Regions from separate parts of the Xylanimonas protaetiae genome, predicted to be linked through region 3. Evidence: riboswitches for the same ligand, from Rfam matches in the RefSeq annotation. Region 3 holds a riboswitch; each other region holds the start of a gene.
What was found. Region 3 has a riboswitch for S-adenosylmethionine ahead of ET471_RS03835 (flavin reductase family protein). Riboswitches for the same ligand answer to the same signal wherever they lie in the genome.

Region 1: it holds a riboswitch for S-adenosylmethionine, as region 3 does, so the genes downstream of both, ET471_RS18130 (hypothetical protein) here and ET471_RS03835 (flavin reductase family protein) in region 3, are expected to answer to the same signal.
Region 2: it holds a riboswitch for S-adenosylmethionine, as region 3 does, so the genes downstream of both, ET471_RS17430 (LLM class flavin-dependent oxidoreductase) here and ET471_RS03835 (flavin reductase family protein) in region 3, are expected to answer to the same signal.

What each region holds. Positions count from the first base shown of each region.
Region 1 covers NZ_CP035493.1:628,074-634,908, forward strand. The annotation lists gene ET471_RS02750 (GNAT family N-acetyltransferase) at 1-235, opposite strand, end outside; gene ET471_RS02755 (CPBP family intramembrane glutamic endopeptidase) at 234-1,067, shown strand; gene ET471_RS02760 (sensor histidine kinase) at 1,064-2,227, shown strand; gene ET471_RS02765 (response regulator) at 2,224-2,880, shown strand; gene ET471_RS02770 (DUF2180 family protein) at 2,927-3,181, opposite strand; gene ET471_RS18130 (hypothetical protein) at 3,375-4,370, opposite strand; SAM riboswitch class IV at 4,419-4,536, opposite strand; gene ET471_RS02780 (OmpL47-type beta-barrel domain-containing protein) at 4,758-6,835, shown strand, end outside.
Region 2 covers NZ_CP035493.1:3,754,661-3,761,495, forward strand. The annotation lists gene ET471_RS17415 (polysaccharide deacetylase family protein) at 312-1,880, shown strand; gene ET471_RS17420 (hypothetical protein) at 1,887-2,552, opposite strand; gene ET471_RS17425 (MFS transporter) at 2,662-3,843, opposite strand; SAM riboswitch class IV at 4,014-4,124, shown strand; gene ET471_RS17430 (LLM class flavin-dependent oxidoreductase) at 4,159-5,304, shown strand; gene ET471_RS17435 (ABC transporter substrate-binding protein) at 5,397-6,835, shown strand, end outside.
Region 3 covers NZ_CP035493.1:845,951-852,785, forward strand. The annotation lists gene ET471_RS03815 (formate/nitrite transporter family protein) at 1-850, shown strand, start outside; gene ET471_RS03820 (GNAT family N-acetyltransferase) at 853-1,542, shown strand; gene ET471_RS03825 (gamma carbonic anhydrase family protein) at 1,594-2,112, opposite strand; gene ET471_RS03830 (LLM class flavin-dependent oxidoreductase) at 2,123-3,277, opposite strand; SAM riboswitch class IV at 3,308-3,420, opposite strand; SAM riboswitch class IV at 3,609-3,736, shown strand; gene ET471_RS03835 (flavin reductase family protein) at 3,751-4,293, shown strand; gene ET471_RS03840 (GNAT family N-acetyltransferase) at 4,295-4,999, shown strand; gene ET471_RS03845 (LLM class oxidoreductase) at 5,009-6,133, shown strand; gene ET471_RS03850 (NtaA/DmoA family FMN-dependent monooxygenase) at 6,145-6,835, shown strand, end outside.

The DNA.
Region 1 (6,835 bases), 220 kb from region 3:
GGGACGCGTTCTCGCCCGCCCGCAGCCAGAAGCCGACGAGCTCGTCGACGTCGGCGAGGGTCGCGGCACGGAAGGTCAGGGGATCCACGCGGGGCAGTCTCGCATCCGCCGGCCGTGGGCCGCGACAAGGCCCTGGACGCGCCACCCGGGCCGCCTGTCCCCCGTCGGAGCTACCGCGGATCGTCCACCCCAGGGCGATGTGACGAGAGCGGCCCGTCCCTAGCGTCGAGGACATGAAACTCCTCGCGCAGATCCTCGCCGTCGTGGCGATCTCCTTCGTCGGAAGCCTGGCCCTCGGCGCCGTGGCCTCCAGCGCCTGGCTCACGCTCGTCGTCGGCGTAGCGGTGGCCGTGGGCGCCGTGCTCGGCTACGGCTGGGTGGTGCGCCGCACCGAGCGGCGTCCCGCGTCCGAGGTGAGCCGGTCCGGCGCCGTCTCGGGGCTCGGCTGGGGCACGCTCGCCGGCGTCGCCCTGTTCACGCTGGTCATCGCGGCCATCGCGGCGCTCGGCGACTACCGGGTCTCCGGCCTGGGCTCGCCGAGCGGCGCGCTGGGGCTCGTCGGGATCATGGCCATGGCCGCGGCGACCGAAGAGCTGCTGTTCCGCGGCGTCCTCTTCCGGCACGTGGAACGCTGGTGCGGCACCTGGGTCGCGCTCGTCGCGACGGGGCTCGTCTTCGGCCTCGTCCACCTGTCCAACCCCCACGCCACGCTCGCGGGCGCGATCGCCATCGCCGTCGAGGCCGGTGGCATGCTCACCGCCGCCTACGTCGCGACGCGGCGGCTGTGGCTCCCGATCGGGCTCCACCTCGGCTGGAACTTCGCCGAGTCCGGCATCTTCAGCACCGAGGTGTCCGGCAACGGCACGCACACAGGCCTCCTCGACGCGACGATCTCGGGACCGGTCCTCGTGACCGGCGGCGAGTTCGGGCCCGAGGCCAGCCTCTACGCCGTGGTCCTCTGCCTAACGGCAGCGGCCGCGCTCCTCGTCGTCGCCCGACGACGCGGCCGTCTGGTGCCGATGCGGCTCCCCCGGCGTCGAGCCGTGGCCGCTACCCTCTCCCGGTGAGCGTTCTGGCCGAGAGCCGGCGCCGTTGGCGCCGGCTCCCCGTCGTCGTGCGAGACCTCGCGCCAGGGCTGGCGCTCCTGGTCGCCTCGCTGGTGCCCGCGCTCCGGCCGCACGGCATGCAGCTGGGCGACCTGCCTACGCGCCCGCTCGACGCGCTGGCCGCGGTCGCGCTCGCCCTGGAGTGCCTGCCCCTGGCGCTGCGACGGCGGTGGCCACTGGCGAGCCTCACGCTGGTGACGGGCGGCTTCGCCCTCGACCAGCTGCGCGCGTACCACCTGGTCACGGGCGCCGCGCTGGCGCTGTCGCTCGCGAGCACCGGGCTGCACCTGGAGCGTCACCGTCGCGCGACCGCCGCCGCCACGACCGCCGCGTACCTCGCCCTCGCAGCAGGGCTCACGCTGCGAGGCTCCGACGAGGGGGTCACGGGGTTCGTCACCTTCTTCCTGCTCGGCGTGCTCGCCTGGGTCGGCGGAGCCTGGCTCCGTGCGGCCCGCGCCGGAGAGGCCGAGCGGCGACGGCACGTCGCCGACGACGCGCTCGCCGCGGAACGGACGCGCCTGGCCCGAGAGCTCCACGACGTCGTGACCCACCACGTGACGGCGATGGTGGTGCAGGCCCAGGCCGCCCGCTACCTCACCGCGACACCCGACCGGCTCCAGCAGGCGCTCGACGCGATCGCGGACACCGGCCGGCTCGCCACCACCGACCTGCGGGACCTGCTCCACGTGCTGGACCCGCACCGCCCGGCCGCGGCCGGCGCGGGCAAGGCTCCATCGGTCGACGACATCGGCGCCCTGGTCGACCAGGCACGCCGGGCCGGGCAGCCGGTCGAGCTGACCCAGGACCTCGGCGCCACGACGGCCGCAGGGAGCGCCGGGCTCGCCGCCTACCGCGTCGTGCAGGAAGCCCTGACCAACGCCCTCAAGCACGCCCACGGCAGCCGCACGGTCGTCGTCGTCCACCAGCACGAAGAGGAGATCACCGTGGAGGTCGGCACCGACCCTGCCACCGCCCCGAGCCCGGCACCCGCCGGAGCCGGGCGCGGCCTGACCGGGCTGCGCGAACGGGTGGAGGCGCTCGCGGGAGAGCTCTCGGCCGGCCGGCGGCCCGACGGCGGCTTCGTCGTGCGGGCCCGCATCCCCCGGGCGAGCCGCTCGTGACCGCGGCCGTCCGGGTGCTGGTCTGCGACGACCAGGCGCTCATCCGCACCGGGTTCGCCACCATCATCGACGCCCAGCCCGGCCTGGAGGTCGTCGGGGAGTGCGGCGACGGCCGCACGGCGGTCGACCTCGCCCGCCGGCTCGCTCCGGACGTCGTCGTCATGGACGTCCGCATGCCCGTGCTCGACGGCATCCAGGCCACCCGCCTGCTCGCGGGCGCCGGCGTGGCGCACCCCGTCAAGGTGCTGGTCGTGACGACCTTCAACCTCGACGAGTACGTCTACGAGGCCCTGCGCGCCGGGGCCAGCGGCTTCCTGCTCAAGGACGCATCCACCGACCAACTGCTCCACGGCATCCGCACGATCGCCACCGGTGCCGCGCTCCTGGCTCCCGAGGTCACCCGGCAGCTCGTCGGCAGGTACGCCGCCCGCATCCGCCCGGCGGAGGCGGGGCCGGACGACGCCCTGACCCCGCGCGAGCTCGACGTGCTGCGCCTCGTGGCCGAGGGGCTGTCCAACAGGGAGATCGCGGACGCGCTCGTCATCAGCCCCGAGACCGTCAAGACGTACGTCTCGCGCATCCTGGCGAAGCTCCAGCTGCGCGACCGGGTGCAGGCGGTCGTCTACGCGTACCGACGCGGGCTGGTGACCTGACGGCGCGGTACGGGTGCGCCGCCGAGGGGACGTCGTCCTCAGGGCGTCAGACAGCGGGCACGAGCGCGGCGTCGACCCGCTCGGCGAAGCCGTTGTCCACGACGTACCCGTCGGCACACGCCCGGCAGAACAGGCGACGACCCGGCAGCCGCCTGGTCGAGGGGTTGCCCGGGCTCGTCACGGGCTCCGCCTGGTGGCCCGAGAGCGTGTGCTCGAGGCAGATCCCGGCACCGCAGCTGGAGCACACCGCCACGGCATCGGCCATCGCCGTCGCCTCGCTCGCACAGTCGAAACAGCGCATCACCACTCCTTGTCCTCGGCTTCCAGTCGGACACCGTAGCGGCGTGGCGGATCGTGCACGGAGCGTGTCGCTGGATGACGCACGACGACGACGTCGGCGCGACTGGGTCGGTCCCGCGTTCGAGAGGTTCCGGGCCCACGGAAGGCCGCTGACCAGGACGTTCCTCCTGGCCAACGGCCTTCTGAGGCGGGCCTCAGTCGGCGCGGTGCCGCTTCGTCCGCAGCCGCGCGTCGGTCGGCTGGCGGATCAGGTCGTCGTCGCCCGTCTCGCGCGGGACGAGGGAGAACCCGTCCGGCGTCTGCGGGTCGTAGAGCACGACGGCGTTGACCTCGGCGACATGGCGGAGCCAGCTGTCGAGACGGCGCTGGTCGGTCTCGCGCAGGTCGAGACCGGCCCTCCGGCGTGCCTCGACGCGCAACATCGCCAGGTTGTAGTTCGACCGGTGCTGGAGCGCGACCTCCCACGGGATGAGCTGGTCGTCGCGGGCGATGCGGGGCTCGAGGCCGCGCCGGAGCCTGACGTTCGACCACATCGCCAGGCCGGTCTCGATGCCGTACTTGCGCCGGTACTCCTCCTGGATCCAGCGGTAGGTGCGACCCTCCTCGATCCAGCGGATGACCTCGCGCTCGTCGACGATCTTGGTCGGTGCTGCCACAGCCTGTGCTCCCTTCTCGGTCGGGCTGGTCTTGACGTCGGCGGCGGACGCCTGGGTGTCGTTCGGTGGCGCTGAGGGGCAGTCGTGGTGGGCGCACCACGCGCGCGCCTCGGTCAGGTCGGTGGTCTCGGCGGCCACGCCGCACGACCCGCACGAGGCGAGGTACGGTGCACCGTCGTCGTCCTGGGCGACATAGACGGTCAGGTGCTCCCACCGGTGATCGCGGTGGCCGGTCCTGGCGTGGAGACGCTCGGGCATCTGGAGGACCAGACCGCAGGTGCACACGCGCCGGCCTTCGAGCCGCGTCCAGACGACGAGCCGGTGCACCTGCTCCTCTCGCGCGACGACGACGGCCTCCAGGGCAGCCCTGTCAGCCGCGGCCTGACGTCCGAGCGCCGCGTCGTCGAACATGAATGCTGCCCAGTCGGCCTGGTCGCTGCGCAGCCGAGACCCGCCCACGTCGACCACGCGGGGGTCGTACCGGTGGTCGCCCACCCGGTAGTCGTACCTGGACCCGGGGGTGTACTTCGTCATGCGTCCCTCCGTCGTCGGAAGGCTCACCCCGCGTTGCTGCGAGGTGCTGCCCCGTGCTTGGCCGACGTCGGACGACGTCGACCCGGGTCTTCTCCGGAAGGCACCGTGTCGGGAACGCGGTTGCCGTCAGCCCACGTCCGGAGGCGTGCGGGCTGAGCTCGTGACCTGGTCGCAGAACGTAGCAGACGACGCCGACAGGACGGCGCGGGTCAGGGCCGGCGTGCGGGACTGCGCCCGGACTTCACCCGGGCACCCGGCCGCGTGCGCGCCTCGGGGTTCCGCTCTCTCGTCCGATCGCCCGGGCCCTACGGGTGTCAGGTATCACCTGGGCGGGCCACCGCTCCTTCCACTCGCGGGCGTCCTGGCCCGCCCGTTCAAGGAGCACCCATGGCTGCGCGCAGTGTCACGATCAAGATCCAGAACGACTTCGACGTCGCCTTGTTGACCGACCACGACAGCATCCAGCACGGCACCTGGGGCACCGCGCTGCCGCCGCGTATCGAGCCCGGCACCACCGGCCAGGGGGTGGCGGAGTCGGACGGCGTCATGACGGGCACCGAGGGCACCGTCTGGTACCGCCTCGACATCCCGGGATCGACCGGTCTCGTGCGGTTCCACTGGGACAACCCTTACGTGGGCAGTAACAACTACGACCAGGGCGGTCCCGCGGTCGTGAGCGTGGTGCGTGTCGGCGACGGCGCCGGCAACGACTCCACCGCGCACTGGGTCGTGGCCGACGCCTCGACCACCGGCGACGGCATCCCCGACGCCTGGAAGACCGCCGGGGCGACGATCGACCCCGGCGGTGGCGTCGGCCCGCAGTTCGTCGACCTGCCCGCGATGGGCGCCACGGTCGGCAAGCCCGACCTGTTCGTCCACCTGGACTGGATGGAGGACGGCACCCACTCACACCGACCCAGCGACGCGGCGATCAAGCTAGTCGTCGACGCCTTCGCGGCGGCGCCCTACATCGCCCGTAACGGCGCGGTCGGCATCAACCTGCACGTCGACGCCGGCCCGAGCAGCATCATGAGCTTCGGAACCGGAGCCACCTGGGGTGGACTCAGCCGGGCGGCGGCGGTCGGCGAGGTCACCCAGCTGGGCACCGGGACCGTCGACGCCGACAACGGCCTTGTCGACTACGACTGGACCGAGTTCGACAAGCTCAAGAACCGCACGGGCGGCGTCGTGAAGTCCGGCCGCGCGCCGATCTTCCGGTACGCGGTCGCGGCGCACCAGCTGGCCTCGGCCGGCAACAGCGGCGTCGGCCGGCAACCGGGGTCGGACTTCATCGTCAGCCTCGGCACGTTCGCAGGCGTCACCGACATGCAGACGGCTGGCACCTTCATGCACGAGCTCGGCCACAACCTCGGGCTCGACCACGGCGGCACCGACGGCGTGAACAACAAGCCGAACTACCCGAGTGTCATGAACTACGTCTGGCAGTTCTCCGGGATCAGTCGCGGCGGCGTGTTCGTGCTCGACTACTCCCGAGTCGCTCTCGCGTTGCTCAAGGAGGCCGCGCTCAACGAGACGGTCGGGCTCGGTCCCGGCGCGATCGGCTACGCGACGGCCAAGTGGGTCCCTGGCGTGGGAGGGGCGTCGGGCGCGTTCGTGAACGTCGCCAACGCCGCCGGACCGATCGACTGGGACGCCGACGGCGTCGCAGACAAGCCCACGGTGCCCTTCGATGTCAACGGCGACGGCACTCAGGCCGATCTGCAGCCATGCAACGACTGGCTCAACGTCAGACTCCGGGGCGGCGCGATCGGCGCCGGTGGCTACACGCCGCCGCCGATGGTCACCTCCGTCCCGCGAGAGCTGACGCCGGCAGACCAGGCGCGCATCCTGCCGCCGGACGGTACCGCGCCGGTGACGACGGCGAGCGTCTGGCCCATGCCGAACGCCGCTGGCTGGAACCGGACCGCCGTCACTGTCACGCTCACGGCGACCGACGACATCTCAGGCGTCGCGCGCACCGTCTACGACGTCGACGGCGTCGGGCCGACGACGTACATCTCGCCCGTGCCGATCGGCGCCGAGGGTGTGCACCCGTTGGGGTTCTCCTCGATCGACCACTCCCAGAACGCGGAGACGCGGCACGAGACCACGGTCAGCCTGGACCTCACCGCGCCCGAGGTGGTGATCAGCTACGACCCGCACGCCGACGATGTGGTCGTCGAGGGTCGCGACGGCCTGTCGGGTGTCGTCACGAGCCCGGTCGTGCCCGTGAGTCGGTCCGACGTCGAGTGGACGCCGTTCGGCTCCGACGTCGCCGAGCTCCGGGTCTACGAGGTGCGCGACCACGCCGACAACGTCACCACGCTCTACCTCAAGATCCGGTGCTCGCCGTTCGCGTACGAGGCGAGCGTGCTCGCGCTGCGGTACGACGACGACCGGCGTCGCGGCCACGCACGCGAGGAGCAGCCGCTGGCGGAGGTGGCCGAGCCTCGCCTGGAGGACCG
Region 2 (6,835 bases), 950 kb from region 3:
CAGCACCGTCGTCGGCCTCGTCCTCTCGATCGTCGCCTGGCTGGTGCTGCGCGGCGCGCTGCGGGCGTTGCGCGCCGACGGCGCGCCGACGGCGCGACGCCCGCGGGCCTGCCCGCGCTGCCCGGCCCCGACTCCCCGCGGCGCCCGACGGCGCGACGCCGCAGGAGCAGGCGCGCCAGCGGCTCGCGTGGATGGCGAAGCGGTCGGGGCTCCTCGGGCGACGCTGACTCCCGGCGACCGCCGCGCGCCGCAGACCGACGTCCTGCGCGCGCCTGCCGCGCCCCGCCCCGGACTCCGCCGATGCTGGGGGCATGGCTGGCCGGATCCTGCGCCGCGTCGGCGTCGCCCTCGCGGCGTCGGTCGTCGTCGTGCTCGGGGCGCCGCTGGCCGTCGACGCCGTGGCCACGGACCGCCCCGTCGTCGGGCTGCGGCTCGCGGACCTCGCGCGCTCCGAGGTCTGGTCCGACGGCGCCGCCGCGGCGCGGGCCGTCGCCGACCAGCGCGCCGCGACCACGCGGACGCTCACGGCCGGGTCCGCCACCCACGACCCCACCCTCGCGACGCTCGGCCTGGTGGACCCCGCCGACGAGCTGCACGACCGGCTGCTCGCCGCCGGCCGCGACGGCTCGTTCTGGGACGACCTCGTCACGCAGACGCGGGCGGTGTGGGGCCTCGAGGAGGTCATCCCGCCCCGCGACCGGCTCGACCCGGACCGGCTCGAGGCGGCGCTCACCTCGCTGGCCGACGAGGTCACCGCCGCGCCCACCGACGCGTCGATCGCCTACGCCGCCGGCCGGGTCGTCGTCCGCCCGGACGTCCCGGGCCGGCGGCTCGACGTCGACGCCGCCGTCGAGGCGGTGACCGCCGCCGTCCGCGACGACGCCCCGTCCGTGGACCTGCCCACGGCGCCCGTCGCGGCCGCGGTCACGTCCGCCGACCTCACCGCCGCCGCGGCCACGGTCGGCACCGCCGTCGAGCGCCCCCTCGTGCTCGCCGCGGGCGACACGCGCAGCACCGTCGCGCCCGACGCCGTCTTCGCCGCGCTCCCCGTCACGGTCGCCGGCGGCGTCGCGTCCGTCGGGGTCGACGCCGCCGGGCTGGGCGCCGACATCGACGCGGTCGCCGCCCTGACCGACCGCCAGCCCGCGCTGCGCATCGTCATGACCGGCACCGTCGTCGCGCCGGGAGCCGAGGGCGCGCGGCTCGACCGCGCCGCGGCCTCGCAGGCCGTGCTCGCCGAGCTCCAGGCGCGCGCCGCGGGCGGCGGCTCCGACGTCGTCACCCTCCCGGTCACCGCGCTGCCGTTCACCACCGTGGAGGCGACGCCGGGCGCGTTCGAGGGCGACCAGGCCGTGCACCTGACGTTCGACGACGGGCCGGGCGGGCACACCGAGCAGATCCTCGACATCCTCCGCGCGAAGGGCGCCCACGCCACGTTCTACGTCGTCGGCGACAGGGCGCGCGAGCACCCGGACACGGTGCGGCGCATCCTCGCCGAGGGGCACCGGCTCGGGAACCACTCCACGACGCACGCCGACCTGACGAAGGCGACGCCGGAGGCGCTCGCCTCCGAGCTCGCCACGACGCAGCAGCTCCTCACCGACATCACGGGCGTGCGCCCGACGGCGTTCCGGCCGCCGTACGGTGCGGTCGACGCCGCGGTGCGAGCCGCCGCCGCGGCGGAGCACCTGTCCGTGGACCTGTGGACCGTCGACCCGAACGACTGGCGCAACCCCGGCGGCGCCACCGTGCGCGACCGGGTGCTGGCCGCGGCGAAGCCCGGCGACGTCGTGCTGCTGCACGTGCTGAACCAGAGCACGGTCGACGCGCTCCCCGGGCTCATCGACGCCCTGCGCGCCGGCGGGCGCCCCGTCGACTGAGACCCGTCAGGCGGACGGCGGCCGCACGCCGTACGTGAGCGCCAGGTCCCAGGGCGTTACGTCCCAGGTGAGCGCCACGTCCCACATCATGCGCCAGACGACGGCGAGCGTGGCGTCGGAGCGCGGCGCCGCGACCGAGGCGACCGGCTGCCCGGCCGTGACGTGGTCCGACCAGAACTGCGACCCCGCCGGGGCGGGCGCGGCCTCGAGGCGGATCTCGTCGTCGGCCGCGACGAACAGGCAGTACGGCTCCGCGGGCGCGTCCCAGCCGCCCGCCTCGAGCAGCAGGTAGCCGCCCGACGCGACCGTGAAGCGCACGGCCCGTCGGAGCCCGTCGGCGACGTCGTCCATGGTCGTGTCGCGGGGCTTGCCGGGCGTGCCGAGCGGGATCGTCACCCCGTCGAACGCGCCGCGCGGGTCGGCGTCCGGGGCGCGGGTGCGCGGCGCGAGGACGAGCACGCCCCGCTCCTCGTCGAGCAGGGCCACCTCGCGGAAGCGGCCGTCGGCCCGCTGCGTGCGCGCGAGGAGCCCCTCGTACATCGCCCGGCGCAGGCCGTCGTCGTCGAGGGACCACAGGCGCGGCCGGTCCGTCCACGTCGTGACCAGGCCGCCCGCGCACAGGCTCAGCTGCGCGGGGACGAGCTTCGACCGGGCGTCGGGCGTGTCGTTCACGCCTCCATGGAACCAGCGACCGGGCGGGTCGGCGCGGGCACCGTCTCCGTCTGCGGCGTCATGGGACGCCCTTTGCCTTGCGCGGGTCAGGTGGCCTGCCTTGCGCGGGTCAGGCGGCGACGGCCGGCGAGGACGCCGTCCGCCGCACCACGCGCTCGCTCATCACGGCGACCAGGACCGTGAGCAGCAGCATGAAGGGCGGGAACAGGCCGATGTCGACATGGTTCGCGACGAGCCCGAACGCGGGCGGCATCGCGATCGACCCGGTGTACGCGGCCGCCATCTGGACGCCGACGATCGCCTGGGAGTTCTCCGCGCCGAAGTTGCTGGGCGTCGAGTGGATGATCGCCGGGTAGATCGGGGCGCACCCGAGCCCGGTGACCACCAGCCCGTTGAGCGCGAGCGCCGTGCCCGGCACGGGCAGCCACACGGCGACGATGCCCACCACCATGAGCGCGAGGCCGAGCCGGATCATGCCCCGGTCGCCCACGCGGTCGGCGACGAAGCCGGCCAGGAACCTGCCCACGGTGATGCCGAGGAGGAAGAACGAGGCGTAGCGCGCGGCGGTCGCGGTCGCGACGCCGCGCTCGATGGCCAGGTACGACGCGCTCCACAGGATCGCGGTGCCCTCGACGGCGCAGTAGCCGAAGAACGCGAGCAGCAGCGACTTCACACCGCGGATGCGCAGGATCTCGGGCAGCCGCAGCGCCCGCGCCGTCGTGCGCAGCTCCGCGGTCTGCGCGAGCTGGCCGCGCCACAGCGGCAGCGTCGCCACGAGGATCGCGCCGATGCCGAGCTGGAGGAACGCGACGGTCCGGTACCCGCCGGACCAGCCGTGCTGGGAGCTCAGCGCCTGCGACATGATGAACGGGCTGATGACCGTACCGACGCCCCAGAAGCAGTGCAGCCAGTTCATGTGCCGCGAGCTGTAGTGCAGGGCGACGTGGTTGTTGAGCGCGGCGTCGACGGCGCCCGCCGACAGCCCGAACGGGACCGCGAGCACGAGCAGCGGCCAGAACGACCCCACGAGCGAGAACCCCAGCAGCGCCAGCGCCGAGACCAGCACCGACACGGCGGTCACGCGCCCCGCGCCGAACCGGCGCGTCAGCCGGTCCGACAGCAGGCTCGAGACGATCGTCCCCGCGGAGATCACCATGGCGATCAGCCCCGCATACGACAGCGGGACGCCGAGATCCTGCTCCATCGCGGGCCAACCGGAGCCGAGCAGGGAGTCCGGGAGCCCGAGGCTGATGAACGCGAGATAGATCAGCGCGAGCAGGAGCGTGGCCATGGGGACGACACTTCCGGCAAGCGCCCCTGGTCGGCAACCGGTGCGCGGCGCCACTTTCTGAAGCGAAACTGTCCACAATGCGGGAACTCATTTCCTTCCGTTGACGACGACGGCAACAGTTCGTACCTTCCCGTTCTGCCAGGTCAGATGCGATCTGGCACCGCCTCTGCGGTCATGAGTCCCGACGCCAAGCCCCGGCTCGTCGGGCGGCAACCCTCCCCTGTGGCGGGGTGCCCCGGGTGACGACCAGGCGCACGTCTTCGCGTGCGCAAGCACAGCCCACCGGGCTCCAGCGCCCGGGGAACAGGAACTGCGATGAGCGACGCCCTGCGCCTGCACTGGTACCTCCCGTCGGCGGGTGAGTCCCGCGACGTCCTGCACGGCGGCACCAACATCGCGCCGGTCGACGACGGCGCCCCGACCGCCCCGTATCGCGCACCGTCGCTGTCGTACCTGACGCAGGTCGCGCTCGCGCTCGAGGAGACGGGGTTCGAGTCGGTCCTGGTGCCGACGGGCTCGTACTGCGAGGACCCGTGGGTCCTGGCCGCGTCGCTCGCCGCCGTGACGAGGAACCTGAAGTTCCTCGTGGCGCTGCACCCGCGCACCACGACGCCCGCCTACACCGCCCACCGGGCCGCCACCCTGCAGCGGATCTCGGGCGGGCGCCTCTCCCTCAACGTCGTCACCGGCGAGCCCGGCCCCGAGGCCTGGAAGCACGGCGACTTCGGCGACAAGGAAGACCAGTACGCCCGCACCGACGAGTTCCTCGACGTGTACCGCGCGCTGTTCCGCGGCGAGACCGTCGAGCGCGAGGGCCGGCACGTCACGCTGCGCGACGCCACGCTCGACACCGTGCGCGGCACGCCCGTCCCCGACCAGCCCGAGGTCTGGTTCGGCGGCTCGTCCAGCTACGCGGGCGACGTCGCCGCCAAGCACGTCGACGTGTACCTGTCGTGGCTCGAGCCGCTCGACCAGCTCGCGGAGAAGATCGAGTGGATCCGGGGGCTGGCCGCGGCCCAGGGCCGCGAGGTCCGGTTCGGCGTCCGGTCCTGGGTTCTCGTCCGCGACACCCACGAGCAGGCCGAGCGCGACGCTCTCGCGCTGCTCGACGGCGTCGACGCGGCCAAGCAGGCCCAGTTCCGGTCGTTCCTCGTCCAGCGTCAGTCCGTCGGCCAGCAGCGCGGGCAGGCACTCCTGGCGGACGCCGACGTCACCCGTCCCGAGAGCCTCTGGATCGCCCCCGGCGTGTGGGGCGGCTTCGGCCTGGTCGCCGGAGGCCCCGCGCTCGGGTTCGTCGGCTCGTTCGACGACGTCGCCGACCGCCTCGAGGAGTACCGCCGCATCGGCGTCTCCGAGGTCATCGTCTCCGGGTTCCCCAACCTCGAGGAGACCCGCTGGGTCGGTGAGGGCCTGATCCCGGCGATCCGTCGCCGCGAGGCCCTGGTCCCCGCCGGCGCCTGACCTCGGCGCCTGTCCCCTGCCTTATCCCCTGCTCCACCCCGCCACGGCTGCGCGGCCACGACCGTCCGCAGTCACACCCGTGAGGACTTCCCATGCCCATCGTCACCACCCGATCGACTCGACGGACCGCCGCGGCCGCGCTGACGCTCGCCGCAGCCCTCGCGCTCGGCGCCTGCTCGGGCGGGTCCGCCGCCTCGACCTCGGCAGGCGGCACGGCCCCGACGGGGACCCCCGTGGACGGCGGCTCCCTGACCTGGGGCGTGAGCGTCGAACCGGTCTGCTACAACCCGCAGCGCTCGGGGCAGCAGAACTCCTACCCGATCATCCGCAACTTCGCCGAGTCGCTCGTCGGCAAGGCCGCCGACGGCACGTACACGCCGTGGCTGGCCAAGTCCTGGGACATCTCCGACGACGAGACCGTGTACACGTTCCACCTGCGCGACGACGTGACCTTCTCCGACGGCACCCCGCTGACGGCGCAGATCGTCAAGGACAACTACGACCTGTTCGTCGCCGACGGCTCCACCCTCAACGCCCGCCCCTACTTCGTCGCCTACGACCACTCCGAGGCGACGGACGACCACACCCTGGTCGTCACGCTCAAGCAGCCCGACGGCGCGTTCCTCGACGGCGTTGCCACGATCAGCTCGGCGATCCTCGCGCCCACCTCCCTCGCCGTCGACGGCGACCTCTGCCAGCCGAGCGCCGAGCTCATCGGCACCGGCCCGTTCACCGTCAGCGACTGGCAGGCCGGCCAGCAGATCGTCTTCACCAAGCGCTCCGACTACGCCTGGGGCCCCGGGTACGCCCAGCACACCGGCCCGGCGCACCTGGACAAGGTGACGTACCGCTACCTGCCCGAGGCCACGGTCCGCACGGGTGCGCTGACCGCCGGCCAGGTGGACGTCATCGAGAACGTCCAGGTCACCGACACCACCGTGTTCAAGGACGCGGCCGGGTTCCAGTACCTCACCGGCCCGACCACCGGGACGGCGTTCAGCCTCAACATCAACACGCGCATCGCCCCCGCCGACGACGTCCGCGTCCGCCAGGCGCTGCGCGACGGCTTCGACCTCGACGCGCTGATCCAGGGCCAGTACCTCGGCACCGTCCAGAGGGCGTACTCGAGCGTCGGCCCGGACAGCCCGTACTTCGACAAGGACCTCGTCGGCACGTGGGGCAACGACGTCGACGGCGCCAACGCGCTCCTCGACGAGGCCGGCTGGACCGGCCGCGACGCCGACGGCTACCGCACCAAGGACGGCACGCGCCTGACCATCGTCGTCGGGTACCCCGAGCCGTACGTGCGCGACGAGCGGGACGTCCTGCTCCAGGCCGTCAAGGCCGAGCTCAAGGAGAACATCGGCCTGAACCTGGACGTCCAGATCATCACCGGTGCGGCGTTCTCCGACGAGCTCGCGAAGGGGACGTGGACGGTCTACCCGAACACGCTGCCCACCGCCGACCCGTCGAACCTCTTCCGCAACGTCTTCACCAGCAACGGCTTCCTGTACGCGGGGGCGACGCAGGC
Region 3 (6,835 bases):
CGCCCACCCCGACCGGCTGCCCGCGGCCACGCGCGACCGGGTGCCCACCGACGTCGTCGACCGCATGGTGGAGTCCGGCGCCTACAAGGCCCACCGCAGCTCGCGCAAGGTCTTCGTGCAGGCCGTGCTCGGCTCGTTCGTATTCGGCGCGGTGGTCATGCTCGCCGGGACGATCGTCTCGCAGACCGGCCTGCCGTTCCTGGGCGCGGTCGTGTTCCCGATGGCGTTCGTCATCGTCATCCTGCTGGGCCTCGAGCTCGTCACCTCGTCCATGGGCCTGGTGCCCCTGGCCTGGTGGCGCAAGCGGGCCACGGGCCGCGACACGCTGCGCACCCTCGGCGTCGCGATCGCGGGCCACATCGTCGGCTGCGCCCTGTTCGCCCTCGTGTTCTGGGCGACGGTCACCGAGATGGGCCACACCTACGACGCCCCGCTCGCCGTCTGGATCCGCGACCTCGCCCTGCACAAGACGCACGGCTACCAGGCGCTCGGCGCGGGCGCCGGCCTGAGCCTGGTGTTCCTGCGCGCGGTGCTGTGCAACTGGCTGGTCTCCCTCGGCGCCGTCATGGGCATGACCACGCGCTCCACGGGCGCGCGCATCGCCGCCATCTGGATGCCGATCATGCTGTTCTTCGCGCTCCAGTGGGAGCACTCGGTGGTCAACCTGTTCGTCATCCCCGCCGCGATGCTCGTGGGCGCGCCCATCACGTTCGGCGACTGGTGGCTGTGGAACGAGATCCCCGTGCTGCTCGGCAACGTCGTCGGCGCGGCCGTGCTCACCGCCATGGGCCTGTGGGTGTCGCAGCGCGGCACCCTGCCCTGGAAGCGCGACACGTTCGAGACCCTCTGACCGTGACCCCGCGCGACGAGGCGATCCTCGACCACGCCACCTGGTCCGCGATCACCGGCCCCCTGGCACCGCTCGCGGTGGGCGACGGCGACGCGCGCGGGTTCCAGCCGGACGTCTGCTCGTTCACGGCCGTGCGCGACTGGCACGCCCCCGGCGTCTGGGACGCGATCGTCGACCTGGTGGGCCCCGGGGGCGACTTCGCCCTCCCGCCGGCCGGCGTCGCCCTCCCGGCCGGGTGGGAGGTCACCTTCACGCTCGACGGCGTCCAGCTCGTCGAGACCGACCGGCTCGAGACCCGCCCCGACGACGAGGCCGTGGAGCTCGGCGCGGACGACGTGCCGGAGATGCTCGGCCTCGTCGCCCTCGCGCAGCCCGGTCCGTTCCTGCCGCGCACTTACCTCATGGGGCGCTACGTCGGGATCCGCCGCGGCGGCGCCCTCGTGGCGATGGCCGGGGAGCGCATGCACCCCGTCGGCTGGACCGAGATCAGCGCCGTCGCGACGCACCCCGACCACCGCGGCCAGGGCCTGGCCGCGCGGCTGGTCCGGGACGTCGCGCACCACATCCGCGAGCGCGGCGACGGCGTCTACCTGCACACGACGGCCACCAACCCGGCCCGGGCGCTCTACGCCGGGCTGGGCTTCCGCCTGCGTCAGGAGCTGACGTTCGGCTCCGTCCGCACGCCCGCCTGAGCCGTCGCGCTGAGCCACCGCACGCCCGCCTGAGCCGCAGCGATCGGCCACTCACGCCTGCGACGCGCGGTGCCGCTCCGCGAGGGCCTGGTACTCGACGGCGTTGCGGCGCACGCGCTCGCGGCCCTCGGCGTCGAGCTCGCCGCGGTCCTTGGCCGGGACGCCGACGGCGAGGTGGTGCGGCGGGACCTCCTGGCCCTCGCGAACCAGGGCGCCCGCCGCGACGAACGCGCCCTCGCCCACCACGGCCCCGTTGAGGAGCGTCGCTGCCATGCCGACGAGCGCGCCGTCGCCGACGGTCGCGCCGTGGACGATCGCTGCGTGCCCGACGCCCACGTGCGCGCCGATGCGCGTCGGCACGCCGGTGTCCGTGTGCACGACGACGTTGTCCTGGAGGTTGCTGCCCTCGCCCAGCACGATCTCGTCCATGTCGCCGCGCAGCACGGCGCCGTACCAGACGCTCGCGCGCGGGCCGATGCGGACCCGGCCGATCACCGTGGCCGTCGGCGCGAGCCACGCGGTCGGGTCGATCTGCGGGACATGACCGTCGAAGGGCAGCACCGTCGCCATGGCGGCGACCCTACCCGGCACGCACCAGGGCGTCGTCGCGCCGGGCGTCCGACGCGGCCGCGTACCCCGGCACCGGCAGCCCGAGCGCCTCGCGCAGCGTGCTCGGCTCGCGGGACGTGCGGAACCTCCCGCGCGCCTGGAGCGCCGGGACGAGCCCGTGCACGACGGCGTCGAGGTCGGCGTCGAGCGCCGAGGGGCGCAGCAGGAACCCGTCGGCGACGCCCCCGTCGACCCAGTCGGTGACGGTGTGCGTGAGGTCCGCGGGGGTGCCCGCGACGACGAGCGCACCGCCGCCGACGCCGGGGCCCTCGAGCGCCTCGACCATCGCGAGGCGCGCGAGGGCGCTCTCGCGGTCGGAGGCGAGCACGACGTAGGCCTCGACGAGGTACCGCAGGGTGCGCGGGTCGCGCCCGGCGGCGAGCGCGGCGGCGTGCACGGCCTCGCGCGTCGCGCGCGCCTCCTCGCGGCCCGGGGCGACGATGCGGACGACGTCGGCGGTCGTCGCGGCGGGGACGATGCACCGGGGCGACTGGACGCGCATCACGACGGGCGGGCGGCCCTGCGGGAGCGGGCTGCGGCCGGCGACGCTGCGGCGCACGGCGAAGCGGATGCCGTCGTGGTCGACGCGGACGCGGCCGTCGGGGCCGGGCTCGGCGCCCGCCGAGCCCTCCTGGTCCCAACTGCGCACGACGCGCCCGGCGTCGGCGACGGACTGCACGGGCCAGCGCTCGTCGGCCGGGGTGACGCCCGTGGGGCAGCCCACCTGCCAGGCGGAGCGGCCGTCGCTGGCACGGTCGACCGCGGCGATCGCGTCGGCGACGGCCGACGCCTCGAGGTGCATGGTGTCGAGCGCGGCGACGAGGCCGATGCCGTGCGTCAGCGGGGCGACGCGTGCCGCGGCGACGGCGGAGTCGAGGCGGCCGCTGACCCGGCCGCGGCCGGGGTGCAGCAGAAACGGCTCGTCGAGCACCACGAGGTCGAGCAGCGCCTGGTCGGCGGTCCGCACGAGGCGCACGAACCGCTCGCCGTCGAACGGGCGGGCGACCGGGGCGCCGGGGGTGCGCAGCGCGCGTGCCCCGGCGGTGGTGAGGTCGACGCCGAGGACGACGGGCTTCGCGGTGCGGGGCCCGGACGCGGACGCGACGGTCGCGGACGTGACAGACATGGCGGCTCCTTCGTACCCCGCACCGTGGCGGGTTCGCGCGTTGTCCGCCGCTGGTGCGGCGGACCTGGTCTTCACCCGGGGCACCCACCCGCGCGGGGGGTTGCCGTCCGACGAGCCGGGGCTTGGCGTCGGAACTCATGACCCGAGGCCTCGCGACCTCGACGTGACGGACTTTAGGCGGCGGACTGTCAGCACATCAATGGGCGTTTCGCATCGCGAGACTGATGTCCACGTGGTAAGGAGCCGCTTCTTGTTGAGTATTTCGGTCCACATTGTGGGAAGTCCGGCCCGAACCGTTGCGGCAGCCGGTTCCTCGCGTTGACTACGGGCAGGTCACGAGACCCAGCGACAAGCCCCGGCTTGCTGGGCAGCAACCCCACGACACGGCGGGGTGCTCCGGGAGATGACCCGGCCGCCGGCCGCCCTCCGGGGCGAGTCGCCGCGCGGCAAGCGTGATCGACCGAGGAGCCACGATGACCTCTCCTTCGTTTCCCCAGGCATTCGAACGCCTGATCTCGGAGCTCGACGAGCCGCAGCTGACGCCCGAGCAGTTCAAGGCGGTGTTCCGTCAGCACCCCGCCGGCGTCGCCGTCGTCGCGCTCACGCACGAGGACCGGCCCGTCGGGTTCACCGCGACGTCGGTGATCTCCGTGTCCGCCGAGCCGCCGCTGCTGGCGTTCTCCCTGGCCTCCACGTCGTCGTCGTGGCCGGCCGTCCGCGAGGCGACGACGCTCGCCGTCAGCTTCCTGGCCGACCACCAGGACGACGTCTCGGCGCGCTTCGCGACGAGCGGCATCGACCGCTTCGCGCCGGGCGGGTGGAGCACGCTGCCCACGGGCGAGCCCGTCATCGACGGCGCCGTCTCCTGGCTCCGCGCCCGCGTGGTGCAGCGCACCCCGGTGGGCGACAGCTACCTCGTGTCGCTGCGCGCCCTCGACGCCGGCGTCACCGACGCCTCGGCGCTGCTCTACCGCGACCGCGAGTACCACCGCATCGGCCGTCACACGGCGATCTGAGATGACGACGCTCACCCTCCCGGACCTCGGCGTCCTCGACGCACCGCAGTGGTCCTCGCTCACGGGCGCGCACGCGCACCTCGCCGAGGGCAACGACCTGGTGCTGCGCTACCCCGTCGACGTCTCGCCCTTCGCGGCCGTCCGCTCGTGGGACCACCCCGACGTCTGGGACGCGATCGTCGACGTCGTCGGGCACGGCGCTACGTTCCCCGGGCCGCCCGTCGGGGTCGCCGTCCCGCCCGGCTGGCGGCAGCTCGAGCAGCACGGCGGCGTCCAGCTCGTCGAGACCGAGGCCCTGCGGCCGCGGCCCGACGCCGAGGCCGTCGTGCTTGGCGAGGCCGACGTGCCCGAGATGCTCGCGCTCGTGGAGCGCTCGCGCCCCGGGCCGTTCCTGCCGCGCACCTACACGCTGGGCCGCTACGTCGGGTTCCGGCGCGAGGGCCGCCTCGTCGCCATGGCCGGGGAGCGGCTGCGCCCCACCGGCTGGACCGAGATCAGCGCCGTCACCACCGACCCCGAGCACCGCGGCCAGGGCCTCGCCACGCGCCTGGTGCTCGACGTCGCCCACCACGTCCGCCGACGCGGCGACCACGTGATGCTGCACGCGTCCGCCGCGAACGACACCGCCATCCGCCTCTACCGCGGCCTCGGCTTCGCGCTGCGGCGCACCACCGACTTCGGCGCCGTGCTCACGCCCGAGGCATAGGAGAACCCCATGACCACCCCCTTCTTCATCGGCCTCGACGTCGACGGCGCGGGCGCGCACCCCGCGGCCGCCGTCGCGTCAGGGCTCGTCCCCGCCGAGCTCGTCTCGGGCACCCGGTTGGCCCGCGCGGTGCGCCAGGCCGAGAACGCCGGCGTCACCTTCGTGACGTTCACCGATGCCCTGCTCCCCGCCGCGCCAGGCGCCGCGTCGTCGGCCCGCCTGGAGTCCGTGACACGGGCCGCGTTCGTCTCGCGCACGACGACGGCGGTCGGCCTCGTGCCGCAGGCGCCCACCACCTACCCGGAGCCGTTCCACCTCGCGGCCCAGCTCGCCTCGCTCGACATCGCGGCCGCGGGCCGCGGCGGCTGGCTCGCGGGCGTCACCCGCACGCCGGAGACCGCGCAGGCCTACGGCCGTGGCCCCGTGGCGGACGTCGAGCGCGAGGCGCGCGACGTCGTCCAGGTGGTGCGCGACCTGTGGGACACGTGGGAGGACGACGCCGTCATCCGCGACGTCGCCACCGGGCGCTACGTGGACCGCGACCGCATCCACTACCCCGAGTTCGAGGGCGAGAGCTTCTCCGTCAAGGGCCCGCTCATCACGCCGCGCCCGCCGCAGGGCCAGCTCGTGGTGGTCGCCGCCGCGGGCGACGTCGCGCCGTCGGTGCGCGACGAGCGGCTCGTCGACGTCACGCTCGTGGGCGGGGCCGACGTCGCCACGGCGGTGGCCGCCGCCGAGGCCGCGCGGGCGGGCTCGCCGCGCGCCGGCGTCGACCTCGAGGTCGTGCTCGACGGCGCGGACCGCACCGCGGCCGAGCGGCTTGCCGCGCTCGACGCCGCCGTCCCCGCCGGCGCCCGCTCCCCGTGGGGCACCGGGGCGCTGCGCTACGAGGGCCACGCGGCCGGGCTCGTCACGCTCCTCGAAGGGCTGGCCCAGGCCGGCGTCGACGGCGTGCGCCTGCTGCCCGCCGTGCTCGACGAGGACCTGCCCGTGCTCGCGCGCGACGTGCTGCCCGCGCTGCGCGCCGCCCGCCTCACCGCCGCTCCCCAGCCGGGCGCGACGCTGCGCGACTCCCTGGGCCTGGCACGGCCCGCCAACCGCTACGACGCGCGCGACGCCGTCGCCGTCGCCTGAGGAGCCAGACCATGACCGACCACCCCCTCGTCCGGCCGCACGCCCAGGTCCACTTCGGCGTGTTCTTCCAGGGCGTCAACCACACCACCATCTGGTCCGACCCGGAGTCGGGCTCGCAGACGGACTTCGCGTCGTTCGAGCGCGTCGTCCGCACCGCCGAGCGCGGCCTCTTCGACGCGTTCTTCCTGGGAGAGGGCCTGCGCCTGCGCGAGTCGCGCGGCCGCCTGCACGACCTCGACGTCGTCGGGCGCCCCGACGCCGTCACGCAGCTCGCGGCGCTCGCCGCCGTGACCGAGCGCATCGGGCTGGTGGCCACGCAGAACACCACGTACAACGACCCGGCCGACCTGGCCCGGCGCCTCCAGAGCCTCGACGTGCTCTCCGGCGGGCGGGCGGCGTGGAACGTCGTCACCACGGACAACGCGTGGACCGGCGCGAACTTCCGCCGCGGCGGCTACCTCGACCACGCCGAGCGGTACGAGCGGGCCGCGGCCGTGCTGCGCACGGCCCGCGCGATCTGGGACGCATTCCCCGACGCCGGCGACGACGTCTCTCGCGTCGAGGTCGCGGGGTCGGCGCTGCGCACGCCCGCCGACGTCGCCATCGACCCGACGACGCCGCGCAGCCCGCAGGGCCACCCGGTGATCTTCCAGGCCGGCGACTCCCCCGCCGGGCGCGACTTCGCGGCCGCGCACGCGGACG